Regions from separate parts of the Rhodoglobus galactosidasius genome, predicted to be linked through region 2. Evidence: riboswitches for the same ligand, from Rfam matches in the RefSeq annotation. Region 2 holds a riboswitch; the other holds the start of a gene.
The links. A riboswitch is a leader RNA that binds a small molecule or an ion and turns the genes downstream of it on or off. The one in region 2 is predicted to bind glycine.
Positions count from the first base shown of each region.

Region 1: linked by a shared signal. The riboswitch ahead of ACTJJW_RS11680 (L-serine ammonia-lyase) and the one ahead of gcvT (glycine cleavage system aminomethyltransferase GcvT) in region 2 are both predicted to bind glycine.

Region 1 is NZ_JBQIAV010000008.1:140,292-151,566, reverse strand. Features, by position in the region: gene ACTJJW_RS11700 (SCO4848 family membrane protein) at 1-131, shown strand, start outside; gene ACTJJW_RS11695 (hypothetical protein) at 78-233, opposite strand; gene folP (dihydropteroate synthase) at 453-1,358, shown strand; gene ACTJJW_RS11685 (pyrimidine reductase family protein) at 1,365-2,114, shown strand; gene ACTJJW_RS11680 (L-serine ammonia-lyase) at 2,182-3,636, opposite strand; glycine riboswitch at 3,784-3,879, opposite strand; gene ACTJJW_RS11675 (siderophore-interacting protein) at 4,001-4,828, opposite strand; gene ACTJJW_RS11670 (bifunctional alpha/beta hydrolase/OsmC family protein) at 4,911-6,275, opposite strand; gene ACTJJW_RS11665 (septum formation family protein) at 6,424-6,924, opposite strand; gene ACTJJW_RS11660 (inositol monophosphatase family protein) at 6,940-7,731, opposite strand; gene rsgA (ribosome small subunit-dependent GTPase A) at 7,734-8,795, opposite strand; gene aroA (3-phosphoshikimate 1-carboxyvinyltransferase) at 8,798-10,204, opposite strand; gene ACTJJW_RS11645 (sigma-70 family RNA polymerase sigma factor) at 10,254-10,940, shown strand; gene ACTJJW_RS11640 (zf-HC2 domain-containing protein) at 10,937-11,167, shown strand.
Region 2 is NZ_JBQIAV010000007.1:132,110-143,384, reverse strand. Features, by position in the region: gene gcvP (aminomethyl-transferring glycine dehydrogenase) at 38-2,962, opposite strand; gene gcvH (glycine cleavage system protein GcvH) at 2,962-3,333, opposite strand; gene gcvT (glycine cleavage system aminomethyltransferase GcvT) at 3,336-4,493, opposite strand; glycine riboswitch at 4,528-4,630, opposite strand; glycine riboswitch at 4,632-4,754, opposite strand; gene ACTJJW_RS10725 (Lrp/AsnC family transcriptional regulator) at 4,852-5,283, opposite strand; gene ACTJJW_RS10720 (ornithine cyclodeaminase) at 5,415-6,446, shown strand; gene ctlX (citrulline utilization hydrolase CtlX) at 6,454-7,446, shown strand; gene lipA (lipoyl synthase) at 7,493-8,482, opposite strand; gene lipB (lipoyl(octanoyl) transferase LipB) at 8,479-9,117, opposite strand; gene ACTJJW_RS10700 (prenyltransferase/squalene oxidase repeat-containing protein) at 9,218-10,147, shown strand; gene ACTJJW_RS10695 (zinc ribbon domain-containing protein YjdM) at 10,216-10,575, opposite strand; gene ACTJJW_RS10690 (nitroreductase family protein) at 10,758-11,275, shown strand, end outside.

The sequences.
Region 1 (11,275 bases), on a different contig from region 2:
CTGATCCTCGAGCGCGGGATACCGCAGGCAAGCCGACAGCGTTCTACCGAGTGCACGCCGTGCTGCTTGCCGTCGCGCTACTGCTTGCTGCGGCATCCGCTATCGCAGGGATTCTTCTTCTCGCGAGCTAGCACAGAGCGTGCAGCCGCAGGCTCTATTTCGTCGAGCTCTGCGCGGTAGCGAGATGCGAACCTGTCGAAGGATTGCGGGTCGTGATTCCACCAGGTGCGCAACTCGGGGCTGGGTGCCAACTCTTTGCACTACTCATCGAGTGCGGCATCCGCGTTACTGACTCCGCGGGCCAGAGCCTGTCGCCGAGTACACGATAGCCATCAGTGTCCAGCGGTGATTCGTAGATTCGAGCGATCGCAAACGTTGTCACTAGTCGACACTCCCTAAAGCGCGTCCGATTGCCGATGCGCTTGTCAGCATTGTCGCCCAGTATAGGGAGTATGAGTTTTGCGCTGCCGCCGCTTCGGCATCCCCGCCGCACAATTAGCAACCGCACGTTCGACTTCTCCCGTCAGGTTGCTGTCATGGCGATCGTCAACCGCACCCCAGACTCCTTCTACGAATCGGGGGCCAATTTCGCGCTCGAGAATGCCGTTGCAGCAGCGCTGCGAGCAGTGGAGTACGGTGCGGATTGGGTCGACATCGGCGGAGTCCCGTTTGCGCCAGGGGATGCTGTGAGCATCGAGCAAGAAGCAGCGCGCGTCGTTCCCGTCGTGCAAGCCCTGCGTGAGGAGTCTGATGTGGTGATTTCAGTCGACACCTTCCACGCAGAGGTTGCACGGCGCAGCATCGAGGCTGGCGCTAACGTGATCAACGATACGACTGGTCTTAGTGATCCCGACCTCGCAGCGGTGGTTGCCGAAAGCGAAGCCTCCCTCGTTCTAGTGCACTCGCGGGCAAGCCCACGCACACAGTTTGCGCGACCACAGTACGATGATGTCGCCGCAGAAGTCTGTGACTTTTTGGCGGCACGGGTTGAGATTGCGCGGGCTGCAGGGGTGCCTGAAGAGCGGCTTTTTGTCGACCCCGGGCACGACCTCAACAAGAACACTCTGCACAGCCTCGAACTCACGCGGCGGCTCGACGTGATCACCGCACTTGGAATACCGACATTGGTCGCACTTTCCAATAAGGATTTCATTGGCGAAGTACTCGGCATGCCCAAGTCGCAGCGCCTCGAGGGTTCGCTCGCCGCAGCCGTGGCGTGTGTGCTGAACGGTGCGCGGGTGGTTCGAGTGCATGAAGTCTCCGAAACTGTCGCGGCGGTGCGCATGGCCGAGGCCATCTTGGGGCTGCGTGAGCCCGCGCTGCTGAAGCACAACATGTCAGACGCAAACGAAAGGTAGATTCTGATGGCAACCTCATCCGAGATCCGAACACTCACTGCCGGCGCTGAAGTTGGCGACGAACAATTGCTGGCCAGCTATGCGATCGCAGATCGTTCCGTGCCCTGGTTGCGTGCCAACTTTGTCTCGAGCATTGATGGTGCGGCAACCCACGAGGGCACTTCGGGCCCGCTCGGCACTGCTACCGACGGTCGAGTCTTCGCGCTGCTGCGGCGACTAGCGGATGTGATTGTGGTCGGTGCGGGAACAGTGCGCCAAGAGGGCTACCGAAATCTGGCGCTCGATGAGGATGCTGTGGAATGGCGGAAAGCCAATGGCCTCGCTGCACAACCGCGGTTTGCGGTGGTGAGTGCGTCGCTGCGTCTCGAACCGAGCGACCTCGCTGGCTATGCTGCGCGACCGTTCGTGATCACAACAGAAAGTGCTCCGGCAAGGGCGCGCGCCCAGGTGTCGGAGGTGGCGGAGGTGATTGTCGCTGGCGATACGGAGGTAGATACCGTCGAACTGAAACATGTTCTTGCCGAGCGCGGCTATCCGCAACTGCACAGCGAGGGCGGGCCGACACTATTTGCCACGATGATCGCTCAAGGAGTGGTCGACGAACTCTGTCTGACCGTCAGCCCCCGCTTGGAAGGTGGCTCAGCTCGCCGAATTGTGGATGCTGCCGAGGCAACCCCGCAGGACATGGCACTGGCGCATGCGCTTGGCGGCGATGACGGCACGCTCCTACTGCGTTACGTGCGGACGGCTCGCTAGTAATTTGTCGGCAGACCTGCCAGTCTGCGCCTGGGCGGCTACGGGAATAGCGAATGGCCTGCGAGCTCTAGCACTCGACAACATTGACCGCGAGCCCGCCCATCGAGGTTTCTTTGTAGCGCGAGCTCATGTCTTTGCCGGTCTCGGCCATCGTGATAATGACCTCATCGAGCGAGACGCGGTGCTCACCGTCGCCCCACAACGCCATTTTCGCGGCGTTGATCGCTTTGGCGGCGGCGATCGCGTTTCGCTCAATGCACGGGATCTGCACGAGGCCGCCGATGGGATCGCACGTGAGTCCGAGGTTGTGTTCCATTGCGATTTCGGCAGCGTTTTCGACCTGTTCCGGAGTTCCGCCGAGGATCTCGGCCAGACCAGCAGCGGCCATTGACGACGCTGAACCGACTTCGCCCTGGCATCCGACCTCAGCACCCGAGATCGATGCCATGCGCTTGTAGAGCACGCCGACGGCGGCGCTGGCAAGCAAGAAACGCTCTGTCGCGTCATCCTTCGTCGCTTGGTCCGCATCCCTCATCCCCGGCGCATAGTGCGTCGCGTAGAAGAGCACCGCAGGGATGATGCCCGCGGCGCCATTGGTGGGCGCGGTTACGACTCGCCCTCCAGAAGCATTCTCTTCATTCACGGCCAGAGCAACAAGGTTTACCCACTCCTGCCAGAATGCGGGATCCCGGTCGGGGTCTTCTTTGCGCAGACGTGCATGCCAGTCTGGTGCGCGTCGACGCACCTTCAGATTGCCGGGAAGGTTGCCGGTGCGCTCGAGACTGTTGTTCTTGCACTCGTCCATAACGTCGCGAATATGCAGGAGTCCAGCGGTGATTTCGGCCTGAGTGCGACGAGCGAGTTCGTTTTTGAGCATCACGCCGCTGAAACTGAGACCCTCTGAGCGACAGTGGGCTAAGAGCTGTGCGGCGGTGCGGAACGGCAAGGGATCCGCGACTGCTGCCGGGCCGGTGGACGAGCTGCCGTCACGGTTGTCGCCCTCTCGGTAGATGAATCCGCCCCCGATCGAGAAGTAGGTTGCCTCGAGCACAGCGTTGTCATCCGCATCGTATGCCGCGAACCGCATGCCATTCGGATGCCCGTCGAGAACGGTGAGCGGATGCAGCGCAATCGCGCCCTCAGTGAACGGGGTTTCGCGGCTGCCTGCAAGCTGCAATATCCCGGAACTTTCGATCCGCTCGAGAATCGTCTCCATCTCCGCAGGCAGAACTTGGTCGGGGAGTTTGCCCTCCAACCCAATAAGCACGGCGCTCATAGTGCCGTGACCTGCACCCGTAGCGGCGAGGGAGCCATAGAGTCGCACGCTGAGCGAGGCGACAGAGTCGAGCATCCGATGTTCGGCAAGGTCTGCAGCGAATGATGCGGCGGCGCGCATAGGGCCGACCGTGTGCGAACTCGATGGGCCAATACCGACCGTGAACAGGTCAAAGCTGCTGAGCGGAACCTCTTCGAGAGAGGGTGTGGGTACTTCAGTTCGGGGCGTCAGGTTGCGAATTGGCACGGTGACTCCATTTCTTCACCACACATCTTCGTGCGGGCGTCGTTGAGTCCTCTCCGCTCTGTATCGGGCCTGAGAGTTTCCGCACGCTTGTGGCGTCGCGTTGCCCCGTCGGCGAGTCGGGCAGGGCCGACTACTTTTCAGAGTTGCCTAGCCACTGCGGTACTGGTGCCTGAGAGATTCCCGGAGAGGGTTTGCTCCTACGGCGCCAACCAACGATCGGAAGGGCTCTCCCGCAGCGGTATGACGGCTGTTCACTTGTGCCCTCAGCATACACTTTCGGCCGCGAACGACACCGAATTATTGAGCGGATGCTGAGGGCTAATTGGGTGTTCGGTCAGGCTGCATGGCATGACCGTTTCAGTCTCTAGTCCTCGGGATCGGTGGGATCAATCGGCTCGTGGTGGTCGGCATTCGTGACGCCACGACGCCAGTACCCATCGGCCGCCACTTGTTGTTTGGGCAGGCCCAACTCGCGGCGCAGGTAGCGACGCAGGGGCACCAACGTTGTCGCCTCGCCAGCAAGGAAGATAAAGGTCGATTCCCCGATCTCACCGAGCGCACGCAGTGCAGCATCCAGTTGACCGAGTCCGTCGCGGCGGTAGAACCATTCGGCCGACATTCGTGCCTTCTGCTCGTCGGTGAAGTAGCTTTCCACGCTCCCGTCAGACACATCGAACAGTGCGGTGATGTGCACTGACGTTGGAAGCATATCGATCCACCGTGAGCTGGCGGGAAGTGCGGTTTCGTCGGCGACCAGAATCACGCGGGTGGCTCCACGGGGAAGCAACTTCGATCCCCGGGGGCCAGCGATCACGAGAGAATCGCCCACGGTTGCGTGGGCAGCCCAAGCAGAGGCGGGACCCTCATCACCGTGAACAACGAAATCAATGTCGAGCTCGTGCTGGCCGTCGGTGCTCCGGAAACCGAGGGGAGTGTAGTCACGAGAAATCACGCCGCCGCCCTTGGGCTTGCTGATGCCGGACTCGGTCATGATGGGAGCAGCGAGTTTGCCAGTAACAGGATCCGGAAAGAACGCCTTGACGTGGTCGGTGGGTCCGCTGCTGACAAACCCCTCAAGCTCGTCACCGCTCAGAGTGATTCGAGCGATGTTCGGCGTGGGGTGACTCACCGCGCTGACGGTGACGTGTCGGACGACGAGGGGGTGTTTGACGGTGTCGCGTTCAATGGTCATAGACGGTTGGCGATGGCGCCGGCTCATTTCACTCGAGAAGTTAGGGTTGCCTAATAACTCTAACGTGCGGATGTCGCTACGGCTACACGTCGACGGCCGTGACGCTTGTAGAGATCGAAATCTCGCCCTCCAATGTGCGATGCACAGGGCACTTGTCTGCGATCACGAGGAGCGCGTCACGTTGTTCCTGACTGAGCTCTCCATCGAAGGTAAGCTCACGGGTAATGTGCTCAACCATGCCCTCGGTTGAGGTGCAGTGGTCGCACTCCGCGGCCGCGATGCGCTCGCGGGTCAACCGCACGCTCACCCCAGTCAATGGCATCTTCTTGCGGTCGGCGTACATCCGCATGGTGATCGAGGTGCAGCTGCCGAGCCCAGCGAGAATGAAATCATACGGGCCGGGCCCATGGTTTTCACTGAACGGGGCAGGCTCGTCAGAGATGAATTCATGCCCAGACGCGAATACTCGCTGCTCGTAACGCGCAGGACCGCTCTCGCTAACAATCACCGAGCTTCCGTCTTGAGTGACGGTGGCATTCGGGCTCACGGCCGGTACTGGGCTCGCTGCGGCAGGCGCAGTGGTGGTGGCAGCGGCAGCGGTGGCAGGTGCGGCAGCGGCAATCGCTGCGCTGGCTGGCGCAGTAGCGGCCGTGGTGCTACCGGAGGCCGCGGTGGTCGCGGACAGTGACGCTGTGCTGCCAAAGGCGTAGCGCGCAGCCCACGCCCCAATAATGCTTGCCGCAAACGCAGCGTCGTCGCGATTGCTGAGCAGGTGATCCGCTCCGTCGAGCGCAATAAATGATTTGGGATGTCTGGCAGCTTCGAAAAGCTCACGCGCATTGTCGATGCCGACCGTCTGATCGACAGGGGAATGAACGACGAGAAGTGCGGCATCCAGATCGCGCAGTCGAGCGGACTGCGGTTGGGCGGCAATATCGTCGAGCAGTTGTTTGCGAATCCGGAACTCGCGCCCGCCGAGCTGTACGTTCGCTTCGCCCGCGCTCTCGATCTCAGCACTGGCATCGGCAAACAGGTTCGTGATGTGGGAGGGGTCGCTCGGGCTGCCGATGGTCACGAGTGCTCGCGCAGAAGGAACCTGGTGGGCCGCAGCAAGAATGGCAGCACCGCCAAGGGAATGTCCGATGAGCAGTGAGGGTGCGCGGTAGTTGTCGCGCAAGTACTCTGTCGCAGCGACGACGTCTTCGATGTTCGACGTGAAATTTGTGTTCGCGAAGTCGCCATCCGATCCACCGAGCCCGGTGAAGTCAAAACGAAGCACGGCGATTCCATAATCGACTAGTGCTTTGGAGATGCGGGATGCGGCGAACGAGTCCTTCGAGCACGTGAAGCAATGGGCGAATAGCGCGAAAGCAGCGGGCGTGCCCTCTGGCAGTTCTAGTCGTGCCGCCAACATGTTGTTGTCTGATCCAGGAAATTCGATCTTCATTGTCGATACCACCTTGTATTCGAAGCACGTCCAGCGTTTCTCATCCGGATAATGGATGCAACACATTTGCCGGTACAGATTGTTCCCTCTAACGAGCTGAGCGGCTGTCGCACACCTAAATCTTCGGCAGCCGTTTAGCGAAAAATCTCTACTTGGCTACCCCTGCGAGTGAACCAGTGGTCTGCTCTCCGCCATCGTGATACGCAATGCACAGAATTTCGCGATCGCCGTCGGCCCAACTTGTCTCAGTGGGGTAGTACCAGGAGTAGTTGTACATTGAATCGCCCAAATCGGCGCCAATGAACGACTCAAATTCGGCTTTGCAATCGGTGTTGGCCTGGGTGGTGATCGCCTCATCACTGGGAAAGTCACCATCCGGAAGGTACGACGCGGCGTAGATTTCGCTTCCGTGAGGCTCGGCGCAGTCGATTACCTTGGTCTCGGAGACCTCGCCCTCGGCCGGGTTTCCAGCTTCACAATCACCAATCTTAAGGCTGAAGACGTCTTGAGTGGTGCCGGGGCCCGGGTCTACGGTATCCGAAATTTCGTTGGTCACTTGATTGAGGATGCCGCAACCGCTGAGGGCTACCGTTGCGGTTGCCACCGTTGCGATCGCAAGCGCCCGGCGCCAGATCTTTTCCGTCGTCATGGAAGGGGAGTCTCCTTAGTGAGAGCGCAAAAAATTGAGCACTTCATCATGAATTATTCCGTTGGTCGCCAGCGCGTTGCCGTGCCACGGCCCTAGCTCACCAGTCATTGACGTGAACTGCCCACCAGCTTCGAGCACAATCGGGATCAGCGCAGCCATGTCATAGGGTTTCAGGTCGAACTCTCCGACCACATCTAAAGCGCCTTCGGCAAGCAACATGTAGGCCCACATGTCACCGATCGCACGCGAACGCCACGTTGCGCGGGTGAGCGCGACCACCGCATCGAGGCGACCGGCGTCATCCCACCCGGTCAAACTGTTGTAACTGATGGATGCCGCCTCTAGCGAAGCAACCTTGCTAACGGAAAGCTGTTCGGGTTCGCCGCCGTGTGCCTGAGCGAACGCGCCATGACCGATCGCCGCCCACCAGCGCTTGCCGAGCGCCGGCGAACTGACCACGCCAACCTGCGGGACTCCGTCAATGACGAGCGAGATTAGGGTGCCCCAGATTGGCACACCGCGCAAAAAGTTGGAAGTGCCGTCGATGGGGTCGATGATCCACTGGCGGTTCGAGTCGCCAGCCTCGCCATACTCTTCACCCAGAATCGAATCTCCCGGGCGCGCAGCAGCAATACCGGCACGGATGCCGCGCTCGACAGCCTTGTCTGCATCGGTTACCGGCGTGCGGTCGGGCTTAGTGGTGACCTCAAGATCGAGCGCCGTGAAGCGATCAAGCGAGATGAGGTCAGCATCGCCAGCAAGCGCGAGAGCAAGAGAAAGATCGTCAGCGAGAGTATATTCAGTCACACCTACACGCTAGTGGAACCCAGTGTCGTGATGAGTCGCTGGAACGAATCCAATCGCAGCCGACCAACATCACCGAGTGCCCCAGCCGCGACCGCTTCGGAGATTGCGCAGTCCGGAGCATCCGGAAGGTGCGTGCAGCCGCGCGGACATTCCTCAGCGAGCACCGCCAAGTCAGTAAACGAGGACAAGATCTTGCTCGGATCGATGTGGCCCAAACCGAACGACCGAACTCCGGGCGTATCGACAACCCAGCCAGAACCAACGCGGTACGAGATCGTTGACGACGACGTGTGTCTGCCTCGACCGGTCACAGCATTGACGTGGCCAACCGCGCGATTCGCATCCGGAACCAACGCATTCACCAGTGTCGACTTTCCGACGCCCGAGTGTCCTACCGCCACGGTGGTGTGACCCTTCAAGAGCTCGCGAAGCTCGTCGAGTGGAACCTCATCTGACCGGCTGGCGATCACCCGAAACTCGAGTCCAGCGAAATTTTCCAAGAACTCAGCCGGATCTTGCAGATCAGTTTTAGTGATGCACAGGATGGGAGTAATTCCGGCATCGTATGCGGCTACCAAATAGCGGTCGACAAGTCGCGGTCGCGGCTCCGGATCGGCGGCGGCAACGACAATGAGCATCTGGTCTGCGTTGGCCACAATGATGCGTTCTACGGCATCCGTGTCATCTGCGCTGCGCCGGAGAAGGGTCATGCGCTCGCGGATGCGAACGATGCGCGCGAGGGTTCCCTCTGTTCCGCTTGTGTCACCAACGAGGTCAACCCAGTCGCCGGTAACGACCGATACTTTGCCCTGCTGGTTGCGCCCGAGTTCGCGGGCACGCGCGGCGATGATCTGGCGTTCGTCAGCGGTTCCCTCATCGACCCAAATTCCGTATCGCCCGCGGTCGACGCTGAACACGCGCCCTTCGATGGCATCTGCATGCTCGGGGCGAATCTTGCTTCGTGGCTTGTTGGCTTTGGGGTTTGGGCGCATGCGCACCGAACTCTCGTCGTATTCGCTGTATTTGCGGTCGTCGTCATCGTCGTCGCCGGTGAGCCAACTCATAGTTACAGCAACCCGAGAGTGTCGGTGGTGAGTGGGGCGTCGCCCACAAGCGTCGCCCAGAGTGCGGGAAACTGGGGCAGCGTCTTGGCTGTCGCGTCGATGCCTTCGATCTCCACACCCTCAACGGCGAGGCCAATGATTGCGCCGGCGGTCGACATGCGGTGGTCTTCGTAGCTGTGCCACACGCCGCCGTGGAGTGTACGCGGTTCAATGTGTAAGCCGTCGTCGAGCTCGGTTATCGCTCCACCGAGTGCATTGATTTCGGCGCTGAGCGCGGCGAGGCGATCAGTTTCGTGTCCGCGCAAGTGCCCAATTCCGGTGATGGTGCTGGGCGATGAGGCCAGCGCGGCCAACGCAACGATTGCCGGTGCGAGTTCGCCGCCCGTGCTCAGGTCGATTTCGACTCCGGGGTAGCTGTCGCCGCCGATGACACCTGCGCCGCCGTCGATGGTGAGTGCACCGTCGGCACGTGTACTCGTTGCGCCGAACAGGGGCAGAAGTTGTTCGAGGTCTGCGCCCACCTGAGTCGTGGATGCTGGCCAGCCCTCAATCGTGACCGTTCCACCAGCGACAACGGCCGCAGCGAGGAACGGAGCAGCGTTCGAGAGGTCGGGTTCAAGTTCGACATCGATTGCGCGAATCGGACCAGCAGGCACGACCCACACGCCAGGCTCAGGGCTTTCGACGATGACTCCACGCGCAGCCAAGCACGCAATCGTCATCTCGATGTGGGGCATGCTCGGCAGCTTCTCACCGGTGTGACGCAACGTGAGGCCGTTATCGAAGCGGGCGGCAGTCAACAGCAGCCCAGAAACAAACTGACTTGACGCTGACGCATCGATGCTGATCTCTCCACCAGCCACCGAACCCATGCCATAGAGGCTGAAGGGGAGTGTTCCCCGACCATCGGCGGAAACATCCACACCAAGTGCACGTAGCGAATCAATAGTGGTGCGCATCGGGCGACGGCGAGCCGCCTCATCTCCATCGAAGGCGACTGGGCCAAGCGCAAGAGCAGCAACCGGAGGCAAGAAACGCATAACAGTTCCGGCGAGGCCACAATCGATCGAGCTTCCGCCCTCAAGCTCACCCGGAGTGATGGCAAGGTCAGGACCAAAGACGTTACCGGTCGCGACTTCTGCGATTCCCACGCCGAGAGCGCGTAACGCTTCAATCATGAGCGCGCTGTCGCGTGAGTGCAGCGGCGAATGCAGAACGGAAGGGCCATCCGCCAGAGCAGCCAATACCAACTCACGGTTAGTGAGGCTCTTGCTGCCGGGAAGGCTCAGCGATGCGGACAGGGCGTGAGTGACCGTCGGTGCGGGCCAATTGCCGGGCACCGTAGTCTCTGGCACCGAGTCGTCGTCGTAGGGGCTGAACTCTGGGTTGGAATACTTGGATACGAACATTAGTTACTAAGAGTATCGACGTTTTACACACCACGGAGGAGGCGCCAGCATGACTGCATTACTGAGCACTCAGCCGGATGCCGTGATTAGCGAACTAGAATTGTCGCTGATGACTACCGACAAAGTTGAGCACAGCGCCACCGACACCGCCGCCGCGGACAAACGACGGCAGTTTGAAGAGCAAGCGCTGCCGTACATGGACCAACTTTTTGGTGCCGCCATGCGCATGACCCGCAACCCCAGCGATGCTGCCGACCTCGTGCAAGAAACGTTTGTCAAAGCGTTTCAGGCATTCGGACAGTTTCAGCAGGGCACGAACCTGAAGGCCTGGTTGTACCGCATCCAGACGAACACGTTCATTAACATCTACCGCAAGAACCAGCGCAGTCCGTATCAAGGAACAATCGACGAACTCGAAGATTGGCAGCTGGGCGGCGCAGAGTCGATAACCCAGTCAGTCTCGACGCGTTCGGCCGAAGCTGAAGCAATCGATCACCTGCCCGACAGCGCAGTGAAAGACGCACTTCAGTCGATCCCCGAAGATTTTCGGCTCGCAGTGTATTTCGCCGACGTCGAGGGCTTCTCGTATCAAGAGATCGCCGACATCATGAAGACCCCTGTAGGAACCGTAATGAGTCGACTGCACCGTGGCCGTCGCATGCTACGTGAACTACTGGCCGACTATGCGCGTGACCGCACCCCTGGCACGTCCGCATCATCAAGGAGCAAGAAATGACCGACTGCGGTTGCGAAAAAGCAAAAGCCGAACTCGAGGAGTACCTCGACCGCGAACTCAACGAAGCAGACTTTAAGGATGTTTCCGATCACCTCGACAACTGCGAGTCATGCACGAGTGAACACCTCGTTGCGCTCGCGCTCAAGCTCAAGGTCAAGCAGGCCTGTTGCGAGACAGCACCAGACGAACTGCGCAACGCGATCCTGTCGAAGCTGGCAGACGCCTAAAGACTTGTTGCGCAGAGCGCCAACAACCTTGTGACGCAGGGCGCCGATAAAAGTGTGACGCAGAGCGCCAACGCGAAAGCGGGCATCCTCCGAAGAGGATGCCCGCTT
Region 2 (11,275 bases):
GGATTATTCCCCGAGTACCAGTGCGCGCCAGACAGACTTAGTCGGCGAATGCCTCAATGGGAGGACATGAGCACACCAGATTGCGGTCGCCGAATGCGTTGTCGACGCGGCGAACCGGCGGCCAATACTTGCCCGAGACGAGCGAACGCAACGGGTACACGGCCTGCTCACGCGAGTAGGAGTGCTGCCAGTCACCCGAGATCACCGAATGCGCCGTGTGCGGGGCATTGATGAGTGGGTTGTCGTCGGCAGGCCACGTTCCGGCTGCTACGGCATCCGCTTCATCCTTGATAGCTATCATCGCGTCGATGAAGCGATCCAGTTCAGCGAGGTCTTCGCTCTCAGTGGGCTCCACCATGAGCGTGCCCGATACCGGGAATGACATCGTTGGTGCGTGGAAGCCGTAGTCGATGAGGCGCTTGGCGACATCGTTGTTGTCGATGCCGGTCGCCTCCTTGAGCGGACGCAGGTCGAGAATGCATTCGTGCGCGACCAGTCCGTTGTCTCCCGCGTAGAGCACCGGGAAGTGCTCGCGTAGACGTACTGCAATGTAATTTGCAGAGAGCACAGCGGCGCCGGTTGCAACCTTGAGGCCGACCGATCCCATCATGCGCACATACGCCCACGTGATCGGCAGAATGCTGGGGCTGCCATACGGCGCGGCACTGATCGCTCCCCCGGCGTGAACATACGGTCCGGCCTCACCGGTCTGCATGTCGAATGCCGGATGCTGCGTGCTCTGCGCCATCGGGTGACCGGGCAAGAACTCTGCCAGGTGTGCTTTCGCAACGACTGGCCCGACTCCGGGCCCGCCACCACCGTGAGGGATGCAGAAGGTCTTGTGCAGGTTGAGGTGGCTAACGTCGCCGCCGAAGTCACCAAAGCGCGCGTAGCCGAGCAGGGCGTTGAGGTTGGCGCCGTCAACGTAAACCTGTCCGCCAGCATCGTGCACCGCCTGCGTGATTTCACGCACTTCGTGCTCGTACACACCGTGGGTAGAGGGGTAGGTGATCATGAGGGCCGCGATTTCACTCGCGTGCTCGGCGATCTTTGCGCGCAAGTCACCGAGATCCACATTGCCGAGGTCATCACAGGCGACGACGACGACGCGCATGCCGGCGAGCACTGCACTGGCGGCGTTCGTGCCGTGTGCGCTCGACGGGATGAGGCAGATCGTGCGCTCCTTGTCGCCGTTCGCGCGGTGGTAACCGCGAATGGCCAGCAGACCCGCAAGTTCACCCTGGCTGCCGGCATTCGGTTGCAGCGACGCTGTGTCGTAACCGGTGACTTCTGACAGCCATGACTCAAGGTGCGAAATCATGACCAGGTAGCCAGAAACGTCCTCTGCCGGAGCGAACGGGTGGATGCCCGCAAACTCCGGCCAGCTCACCGCTTCCATCTCGGTCGCAGCATTCAACTTCATCGTGCACGAACCCAGCGGGATCATGCCGCGGTCGAGCGCGTAATCCTTGTCGGCGAGGTACTTGAGGTACCGCATCATGCTCGTTTCCGAGCGGTGCGTGTTGAACACCGGGTGCGCGAGGTACTCGCTCGTGCGGTTGAGAACCTCGGGAATGCTGGCATCTTCCGGGGTATGAGCGAAGCCGGCATCCAGCCCGAAGGCCTTCGCGAGGTCGTTCTTCTGCGACGCGAAGATACCTTCGTAGGGCTGGGTCGACACTTCGTCGAAGCTCAAACGCACGGTGTCGGCATCCACCACATAGAGCAGGATGTCGCTCTCGAGCGCCTTGGCAGCGATCGCGTGAGCCTGGCCAGGCTTCGTCACCGACAGGGTGTCGAAGAAGGTGTCGTTTTCGATCGTGTAGCCAGCGGCGCGCAAGCGGGCCGCGAACTCGGCGGTGTCGTGGTGGATGCGCTGAGCGATCCGCTTGAGACCCTGGGGTCCGTGATAGACGGCATACATGGATGCCATAACCGCCAGCAGCACCTGTGCGGTACAGATGTTGGAGGTCGCTTTCTCGCGGCGAATGTGCTGTTCGCGAGCTTGCAAGGAGAGACGGTAGGCGGGGTCGCCAGCGGCATCCTGAGACACACCGACGAGACGTCCAGGCAGCTGGCGTTCGAGACCCTTGCGCACTGACATGTAGCCGGCGTGCGGTCCACCGAAGCCCATCGGAACACCGAAGCGCTGCGTGGTTCCGACCGCAACGTCTGCGCCGAGTTCACCCGGTGACTTAAGGATCGTGAGAGCGAGCAGGTCGGCCGCGACAACCGCAAGCCCACCGTGAGCCTTGACCGCGGCGATGACTTCGCTGGAATCCCAGACGCGACCCGTGGCACCGGGGTACTGGATGAGCGCACCGAAGCACGCGGGCAGCTCGGGGTTCGCACCCAGCGTTGCGAGGTCCAGTTCAACAAGCTCAATCCCGACAGCCTCCGCGCGGTTCGCAAGCAGAGCCTTGGTTTGGGGAAGGGTGTCCGCGTCGACGATGAACACGTGTGACTCCACGCGGGCTGCGCGACGAGCCAACAGCATGCCCTCAACGGCAGAGGTGCCCTCGTCGAGCATCGATGCGTTTGTGGTGGTCATTCCGGCGAGGTCAGCAACCATCGTCTGGAAGTTGATGAGCGCCTCAAGGCGGCCCTGCGAAATTTCGGGCTGGTATGGCGTGTATGCCGTGTACCAGCTCGGGTTCTCAAACACGTTGCGCTTGATAACAGCAGGCGTGATGGTGTCGTAGTAGCCGAGACCGATCATGCTGCGGCGAACCTTGTTCGCGCCGGCGAGGGCACGCAGTTCGGCGAGCGCCTCCCGCTCCGAGGCGGGAGCCGGGATCGTGGAGTTCACGACGGGTGTCTGGTGAATTGCGGGCGGGACCGCGGCATCCACGAGCGCTTCGAGGCTGTCGTAGCCGACGGCGGCAAGCATGCTCGCCTGTGCTGCAGCATCCGTGCCGATGTGGCGGTCGGCGAACTTGCTGATGATGATGGGGTTGGACATTACTCGCCTGTCAGTGCGGTGTATTCGTCAAGGCTGAGCATCGACGGGAGTTCGGAAAATTCGATCCTCACAAGCCAGCCCTCGCCAAAGGGGTCGCTGTTGACGAGTTCGGGGCTGCCCGAGACTGCATCGTTGGCTTCAACGACGGTGCCTGCGACGGGTGCAAAGATTTCGCCGACAGACTTGGTCGACTCAATCTCTCCGACGATCTTGCCGAGAGCGACGGTGTCGCCCACCTTGGGCAGTTCGACGAACACGATGTCGCCCAGCTTGTCTGCCGCGTAGTCGGTAATGCCGACAGTCGCGACGTTTCCGTCAACAAGCACCCACTCGTGCTCGGCGGTGTACTGCAATTCGCTCTTCTCAGCCATGATCAGGCCTCTCTTTTGTAAAAAGGTAGGGAAACAACGGATGCAGCGATGCGACTGCCCCGCACATCAATGTGAAGCTCGGTGCCAACTTCGCTCACGTCGGGGTCGACGTATGCCATGGCGATGGGGTGCCCCAGGGTTGGCGACAGTGCGCCCGAGGTGATGACTCCTACCTCGGTGTCGCCGCTGTAGAGCGCGTAGTCGGCGCGACCGGCACGACGACCCTCAGCGGCGAGACCCACGAGAACTCGGGCACCGGCATCCGGTCCGGCTTCGATCGCGGAACGACCCACGAAGTCGCCTTCCTTGCTGAGGGCAACCACTCGACCGAGACCGGCCTGCACGGGGAAAGTGTTGAGGTTCAGTTCGTGACCGTAGAGCGGCATTCCTGCTTCAAGGCGCAAGGTGTCGCGGCAGGCGAGACCGGCGGGTACGAGACCGAGTGGTTCGCCGGCAACCGTGAGTGCTGCCCACAGGTCAGCCGCGGCATCCACGTGAATGTACAGTTCGAAACCGTCTTCACCGGTGTAGCCGGTGCGGCCGATGATGAGGTCGTGACCGTTAAAAATGGCGGCGGTTTCACGGTAGTACTTGAGCTCATCGAGCGGGGTGGCAAAGTCGGTGAGGCCTGCGGTTGCTTCGAGGATGGCCCGCGATACCGGCCCCTGCACGGCGATCAGTGCATAGTCATCGCTCTCGTCGGTGACAGCGACATCGAACCCTGCAGCGCGTTCGGCGAGCGCCGTTGCTGCAGCGAAACGGTTGCCCGCGTTCGCCACCACCAAGAAGTGCTCATCGGCCAGGCGATAGGTGACGAGGTCGTCAATGATTCCGCCGGCATCGTTGAGCAGCAGGCTGTACTTGGCCTGCGCGAGTGCAATGCCCGAAAGCTTGCCCACGAGCGCGTAGTCGAGGAAGGCGCCAGCATCGGTTCCCCGCACGTGAATCTCAGCCATGTGCGAGATGTCGAAAATACCAGCAGCAGTGCGCACAGCATGGTGCTCGGCGAGGTCAGAGCTATACCGCACCGGCATCATCCAGCCAGCGAAGTCAGTGAACGCAGCGCCCAGCTGTTCGTGGATGCTGTGCAGCGGTGAATACCTCACCGCAGCAGGTGACGATTCAGCGGGTGAAGCTGCAGACGAAGATTCATCGGTCACGGAGTTCTCCTGGCGCGTGGCTAGTGGATAGAACTCCCCCTCTGTGATGAGCCTGAGAGCTTCACGCACCTTCAAGCTAGTGCGCTTTCACCGTCGGCGGAACCTCTTGGTTATGCGAGGTTCTCTTTCCAGAGTGGCCAGTGCGATGCGGTACATGAACCTGAGAGATTGGCGGGGAGGCTTGCTCCTTCGGTGCCGTGCGGACGTTTGGTCAACGAGTGTTGATAAACGCCGTATGCCCGGCTCTCCCGCATCGTGTTGCGGCCCGATGTTCAGTTGTTAGCTCAGCATAGCAATGCTGGGCGGATGCTCGTGCCTGTGCCAACGCAGAAAAGGCCCTGTGCCAGCGCAGAAAGGCTTAGAGCAGCGCCGAACTGAGCAGCAGACTCGTCTCACTGTTAACAACGCCCTCGACATTGCGCATGCGGGCCAGCACTCGGTCAAAGTTACTGAGACTGTCGGTGCGGATGTCGGCCACGAGATCCCACGCACCGTTGGTGGTGTGGAGTTCGTGGATCTCGGGCAGTCCGCGCAACTTGGCGATGACAGCATCCGTTGACCGCCCTTCTACCTCGATGAAAGAGATCGCCCGAATGAAGGATGGGTCGCGATCTTCGCGAATACGCACTGAGAAACCGAGCACGGTTCCGTCGCTGACAAGCCGGTCGATGCGGCTGTTTACGGTCGCGCGTGTGACGTCGAGTCTGCGGGCGAGACTCGCGATTGACTCGCGCCCGTCGGCCCGGAGGGCTGCGAGGAGGCGGCGGTCGAGATCATCCAGTTGAGGCATGCACAAAGTGTATAGCCACGCTCTCGATTATGCTTATTCACTGGCACATAATCGCGTCTAATGGGTGTTGTGGATGCATAGTGCACATTCGTAACGTGGGGACTATCCATACTGCAACGAAGGGAGTGACCGTGGTCAACTACGTAGACGTCAACAACATGGGGCGCTGGATCGCCGACACCGGAATCGAGCCCATCATCATGGGCATCGTGAGCTACCTTGAGCAGGATTACGCCAAGTGGCCACAGTTCGACAAGTCCGCTCGCGTTGCGGCACATTCCGCCGAGGGCGTTATCGAGCTCATGCCGACGAGCGATGGCGAAACGTATGCCTTTAAGTACGTGAACGGCCACCCCTCGAACCCCGCCAACGGCTTTCAGACGGTCACCGCTCTCGGCATGCTCGCGCGCGTCGATAACGGCTACCCCACCTTCTTCTCTGAGATGACGCTGCTCACCGCGCTGCGCACCGCTGCAACATCGGTGCTCGCTGCTCGCGCTCTCGCCCGCCCCGATTCACAGGTGCTCGCCTTGATCGGCACCGGTACCCAGTCAGAGTTCCAAGCTCTCGGATTCCGTGCAGCCTTTGGCATCACTCAGCTGCGCGTATGGGACACCGACCCTGCAGCGCTCGACAAGTTCATCCGCAACGTCGAACCGCTCGGCTTCGAGGTCGTTCGCGCTAGCTCAGCTGCGGAAGCTGCTGCCGGCGCCGATATCGTGACTACCTGCACCGCAGACAAGGCGAACGCAACAATCCTCACCGCCGACATGATCGAGCCCGGTATGCACCTCAACGCGATCGGTGGCGACTGCCCAGGCAAGACCGAGCTCGCCGCCGACATCGTGCGCGACGCGACAGTGTTTGTTGAGTTCCCCGAGCAGACTCGCATCGAGGGTGAGATTCAGCAGCTTGGCGCTGACTCCCCCATCACCGAGCTGTGGGAAGTGCTCGCTGGACGCGCCGCCGGTCGCACTTCAGAAACCGAAGTGACGCTGTTTGACTCGGTCGGTTTCGCGATCGAAGACTTCTCGGCACTGCGCTACGTCTTCGATGCGGTTCGCGGCACCGACTACACAACAGACCTTGACCTCATTGCTAGCCCGGCCGACCCCAAGGACCTGTTCTCGCTCGTTTCGCGCGCGCCCGCGCTCACCGCGTAGGTCATCAGTGAGCGTTCAGGCCCCCTCGGCCGCAATACTCATTCGCCCGCACCTGTTCACTCCAAACAGTCAGACCGCCAGCGATAACGCATTCCAGTCGACCGATCCCACCCGCACTCCGGATGAGATTGCTCGCGCTGCGTATGCAGAGGCGACGCAGGTGGCCGAAACGTTGCGCGACGCAGGCGTCAACATCCACATGTTTGAGGACACTGAGAGCACGCGCCCAGACAGCGTGTTCCCGAACAATTGGTTCTCGACTCACAGTGGCGGACGCGTTGCCGTGTACCCGATGTACGCACCGAATCGTCGCAGTGAGCGTCGCACCGATGTGATCGAGATGCTCAAGCAAGACTTTCGCGTGCAAGACGTCGTTGACTATTCGGGGCTTGAGCACGACGGTATCTACCTTGAGGGCACCGGCGCGATGGTCATTGACCACACCAACCGGGTCGCGTACGCGGCAGAGTCACATCGGGCGAACCCGCTTGCCTTGGAACGATTCTGTGCCTCGTTTGGCTATGAGCCAATGATGTTTGAGGCCCGGGACAGCCATGGTGTTCCGATCTATCACACCAACGTCATGATGTGCATTGCTACGGATTTTGCGATGATCGGGCTTGACCTGATTGCGTCTGGCGATCGCCGCATGGAAATTGCGGAGCGACTAACTGCGCCTGGTCGCACACTGATCGATCTGACTGCAGATCAGATCGCCAACTTTGCAGGCAATGCTTTGGAACTGCGGGGATCGCAAGGGCGGGTGCTGGCCCTGTCGAGTCGCGCGCTGAAGAGTCTTACGGCCGCTCAGCGTTCCGTGATGGAGGCAAGCTGCCAGATTGTGCCGTTGGATATTCCTACAATCGAACTGGCTGGCGGATCAGTGCGCTGCATGGTTGCGGCCATCCACCTTGATCGTCGTTCACGTATGGCTGCGGATGTTGCTGCCGGCGTTCCCGCCGCCGGTTCTGCCGAAGCAGCCCCGACGGCTGGCACCTAGCGCTGTGACAACGCCTCGAACATCGGGTTGCTGAGCTCGGTGGGCCTCAGGAAACGGCTTGCGTAAAGCCGAGCGTTGCATCCGCAAGAGGCCGAAGATGCTCCGGGATGTCGCGCCCCTTAGCCTGCATCGACTGCGCCCACAGTCGCCCTGCGCGGTAGGAGGAACGAACGAGCGGACCGGCTAGCACACCGAGGAATCCGATCTCCTCCGCCTCCGCTTTGATATCGATGAACTCTTCAGGGCGCACCCATCGGTCAACGGGCAGGTGGCGGGGAGTCGGCCGCAAATACTGATTGACGGTCATGATGTCGGTGCCGGCGTCATGCAGGTCTTGCAGCGTCTGACTGATCTCGGCTCGATCCTCTCCCATGCCCAGAATCAGGTTTGACTTGGTGATCATTCCGGCGTTGCGCGCCTGGGTCAGAACATCAAGCGACCGCTCATAGCGAAAGGCTGGACGGATGCGCTTGAAGATCCGCGGCACGGTCTCCACATTGTGGGCGAACACCTCCGGACGCGCCGAAAATACCTCATTGAGCAAATCCGGGTTGCCGGAGAAGTCGGTAGCGAGAATCTCCACGCCGGTGCCAGGAGCTTGGGCATGGATCTGGCGGACGGTCTCGGCGTGCAGCCAAGCGCCTTCATCAGGCAGGTCATCGCGGGCAACACCGGTGACCGTTGCGTAGCGGAGGTTCATTGCGACCACGGATTCGGCTACGCGGCGCGGTTCATCGGTGTCGTAGGCCGCCGGTTTGCCAGTGTCAATCTGGCAGAAGTCGCAGCGTCGGGTGCACTGCGCACCGCCAATCAGGAAGGTCGCCTCCCGATCTTCCCAGCACTCGAAGATGTTCGGGCACCCGGCTTCCTGGCAGACCGTGTGCAGGTTCTCGCTCTTCACTAGCTCCTGAAGCTGCCGGTATTCCGGCCCCATTCTGGCCGTGGTCTTGATCCATTCCGGCTTACGCCCGATTGGAGTCTCGGCGTTGCGGATCTCCAAGCGCAGCATCTTGCGGCCCTGCGGTTCAGCGCTCATGCCTGCACCGACTCCCACATGTCGGCGAACCTCGCTTGGACCAACGGAACGACATCTTCCGGCCGTATCGTGCGGCCAAGCACCTTACTGATCGAAGTGACGCCGGCATCGCGGATGCCGCAGGCGACGATGTGCTCATAGGCGTCGAACGTGTTGGAACAGTTCAGGGCAAAGCCGTGCATGGTCACTCCATCTGCTACGCGGATTCCGATGGCAGCAATCTTTTCGTCGCGCCCGGCGGTGGCCACCCAGACACCGGAGCGGTGCTCTACCCGATGCCCGGACACACCGAGTTCGGCGAGCACGTCAATCAGGAACCCTTCGAGCCGTCGCACGTAGGCGACCACGTCGATCGGGTCGGGCAGTCGCAAGATCGGGTAGCCGACCAACTGCCCCGGACCGTGCCAGGTGATCTTTCCGCCGCGGTCGGTGTCAATCACGGGAGTACCGTCGTCCGGGCGTTCACCCGGCTCAGTACGTCTGCCGGCCGTATACACGGACGGATGCTCGAGCAGCATTACGGTATCGGTGCGCTGGCCCGAGACTACGGCGGCGTGCAAGGCACGCTGCTGGTCTAGGGCCGTCAAATACGGCACGGAGTTGGCGCTTAGCCCCGCGACGACAAAGTCGACCACCCCAGAAGTCTATGTCTTCCGGTGTGGGATGCGAATCCACAACGTTTGCGCCGCACCCATCACCCTGTGCGAGACGCTCGTCGAGGAGTACTGTGGCGCCATGGATGTCCTGACTTGGCTCGTAGACTCCGACCCTGCTATCCGCTGGCAAACATTGCAAGATCTTGCTGACGCCCCTCCCGAAGCTGTGTCCGTCGAGCGTGCACGTGTGGCAACCAGCGGGTGGGGTGCGCAGATGCTCGATCTGCAGGGCGCCGACGGCCAGTGGGAGGGTGGCTCCTATTTTCCTGAGCACGATGATCAGCCTGGCCAGCCTTGGACCGCGACCGCATTCAGCTTGCAGTTCTTACGAGAACTGGGCGTTGATCCAGCGAACTCCAACGTGCGCGGTGCCGTGGAACGTGCGCGCGACAACAGCCGATGGGACTACGACGGCTCGCGCTTCTTTGACGGCGAAGTTGAGCCGTGCATCAACGGTATGACCGTTGGTATTGGCGCTTATTTTGGTGAACGGATTGACGGTGTTGTCGAGCGGCTGCTACACGAGCAGCTCGACGACGGAGGCTGGAACTGTGAAGCGGAGAACGGCTCTGTGCGCAGTTCATTTCACACCACGCTCGCGGTGCTCGACGGCCTTCGCGAATACGAAAAATCCGTTGACGGCAATGACGCGGTGGCTGTGGCCCGCAGACGCGGGCACGAATACCTCCTCAACCGACACCTCATGCGTCGGCTCAGCACCGGCGAGATTATCGATGCAGAGTGGTTGCAATTCTCGTTTCCGCCACGCTGGCACTACAACGTGCTCCGGGCGCTCGACTACTTTCGAGCATCCGGAACCCACTACGACACCCGAATGGATGAGGCACTGACGTTGGTCGAAAGCAAACGTGGCGCTGATGGACGATGGTTGCTCGAAAATACCCATCCCGGCAGTGTGCACTTCGAGATGGAGGACGGCGACGGCAAGCCCAGCCGGTGGAATACGTTGCGAGCATTGAGGGTGCTGCGGTGGTTTGGGCGGGGTTGAGCTAGCCCGCTCTCTGGCTCTGACCAAAATAACTTTAGGGTGCCTAAAGTTATTTTGCCCCTCGCCAGCTAAACCTTCTTGACAACGCTCGACTTCAGTTGCATCTGCCCGAATCCGTCAACCTTGCAGTCGATGTCATGGTCACCAACACCATCAACGAGACGGATGTTGCGCACCTTCGTGCCGACCTTGATCGACGTGGGGCTGCCCTTGACCTTGAGATCTTTGATGATGCTCACCGTGTCGCCATCGGCGAGTGGCGCGCCAAACGCATCCTTGATGGCCGCAGCACCCTGCTCAGCTTCGGCAGCGGCATCCGCTTCACTCGGCGACCACTCGTGTGCACACATCGGGCACACGAGAAGCGCGCCCATCTCGTAGGCGAGGTCGCTTGAGCAGTTCGGGCAGAGCGGCAGAGTGTCAGACATGGGGAACTTTCGGCTGAGTGTCAATCGGGCTGGCACAGCGCTGAACTAGTCGCTGATCGTCAATTTTACCTGACTGCTCGTGCGCTAATTCGTTCGCCGATTTGGAATAGGCATCACGCCGTCCGCGTTGCACCCACCGACACCGCAGACTCGCTCTGCTCAGGATTCGAAAGGCCCTCTTCATGACCGTGCTTCACGACCGCCTCGCCGCAACCGACTCCCCCATCCTTGATGTGCTTGCCGAGCGGTGGAGCCCCCGCCACTTCGACGCCACCGCACCTCTTGACGAGGCGGCGCTGCAGAACGCTCTCGAAGCTGCTCGCTGGGCACCCTCGGCCTACAACAGCCAGCCGTGGCGAGTCGTTATCGCGCGTCGTGGCACCGCGCAGCACGATGCAATCGTCGCAACCCTCAGCGGCTTCAACCAGACGTGGGCTCCCTCGGCATCCGCGCTGATCGTGTTCGTGGCCGAGCACCACAATGCAGAGGGCCGGGCGCAGGCCATGGCTTCGTACGACCTCGGCCAGGCAGTTGCCTACTTCACGATCCAGACTCAGAGCCACGGCCTTTTCAGCCACCAGATGTCAGGATTCGACCCGGATGCTGCGGCCGCAGCCCTCGAGATCGACGACCGCTTCACCCCCAACACCGTCATGGCTGTGGGCACACTGGGCGACCCTGCCGAGATGACCGACGTCAT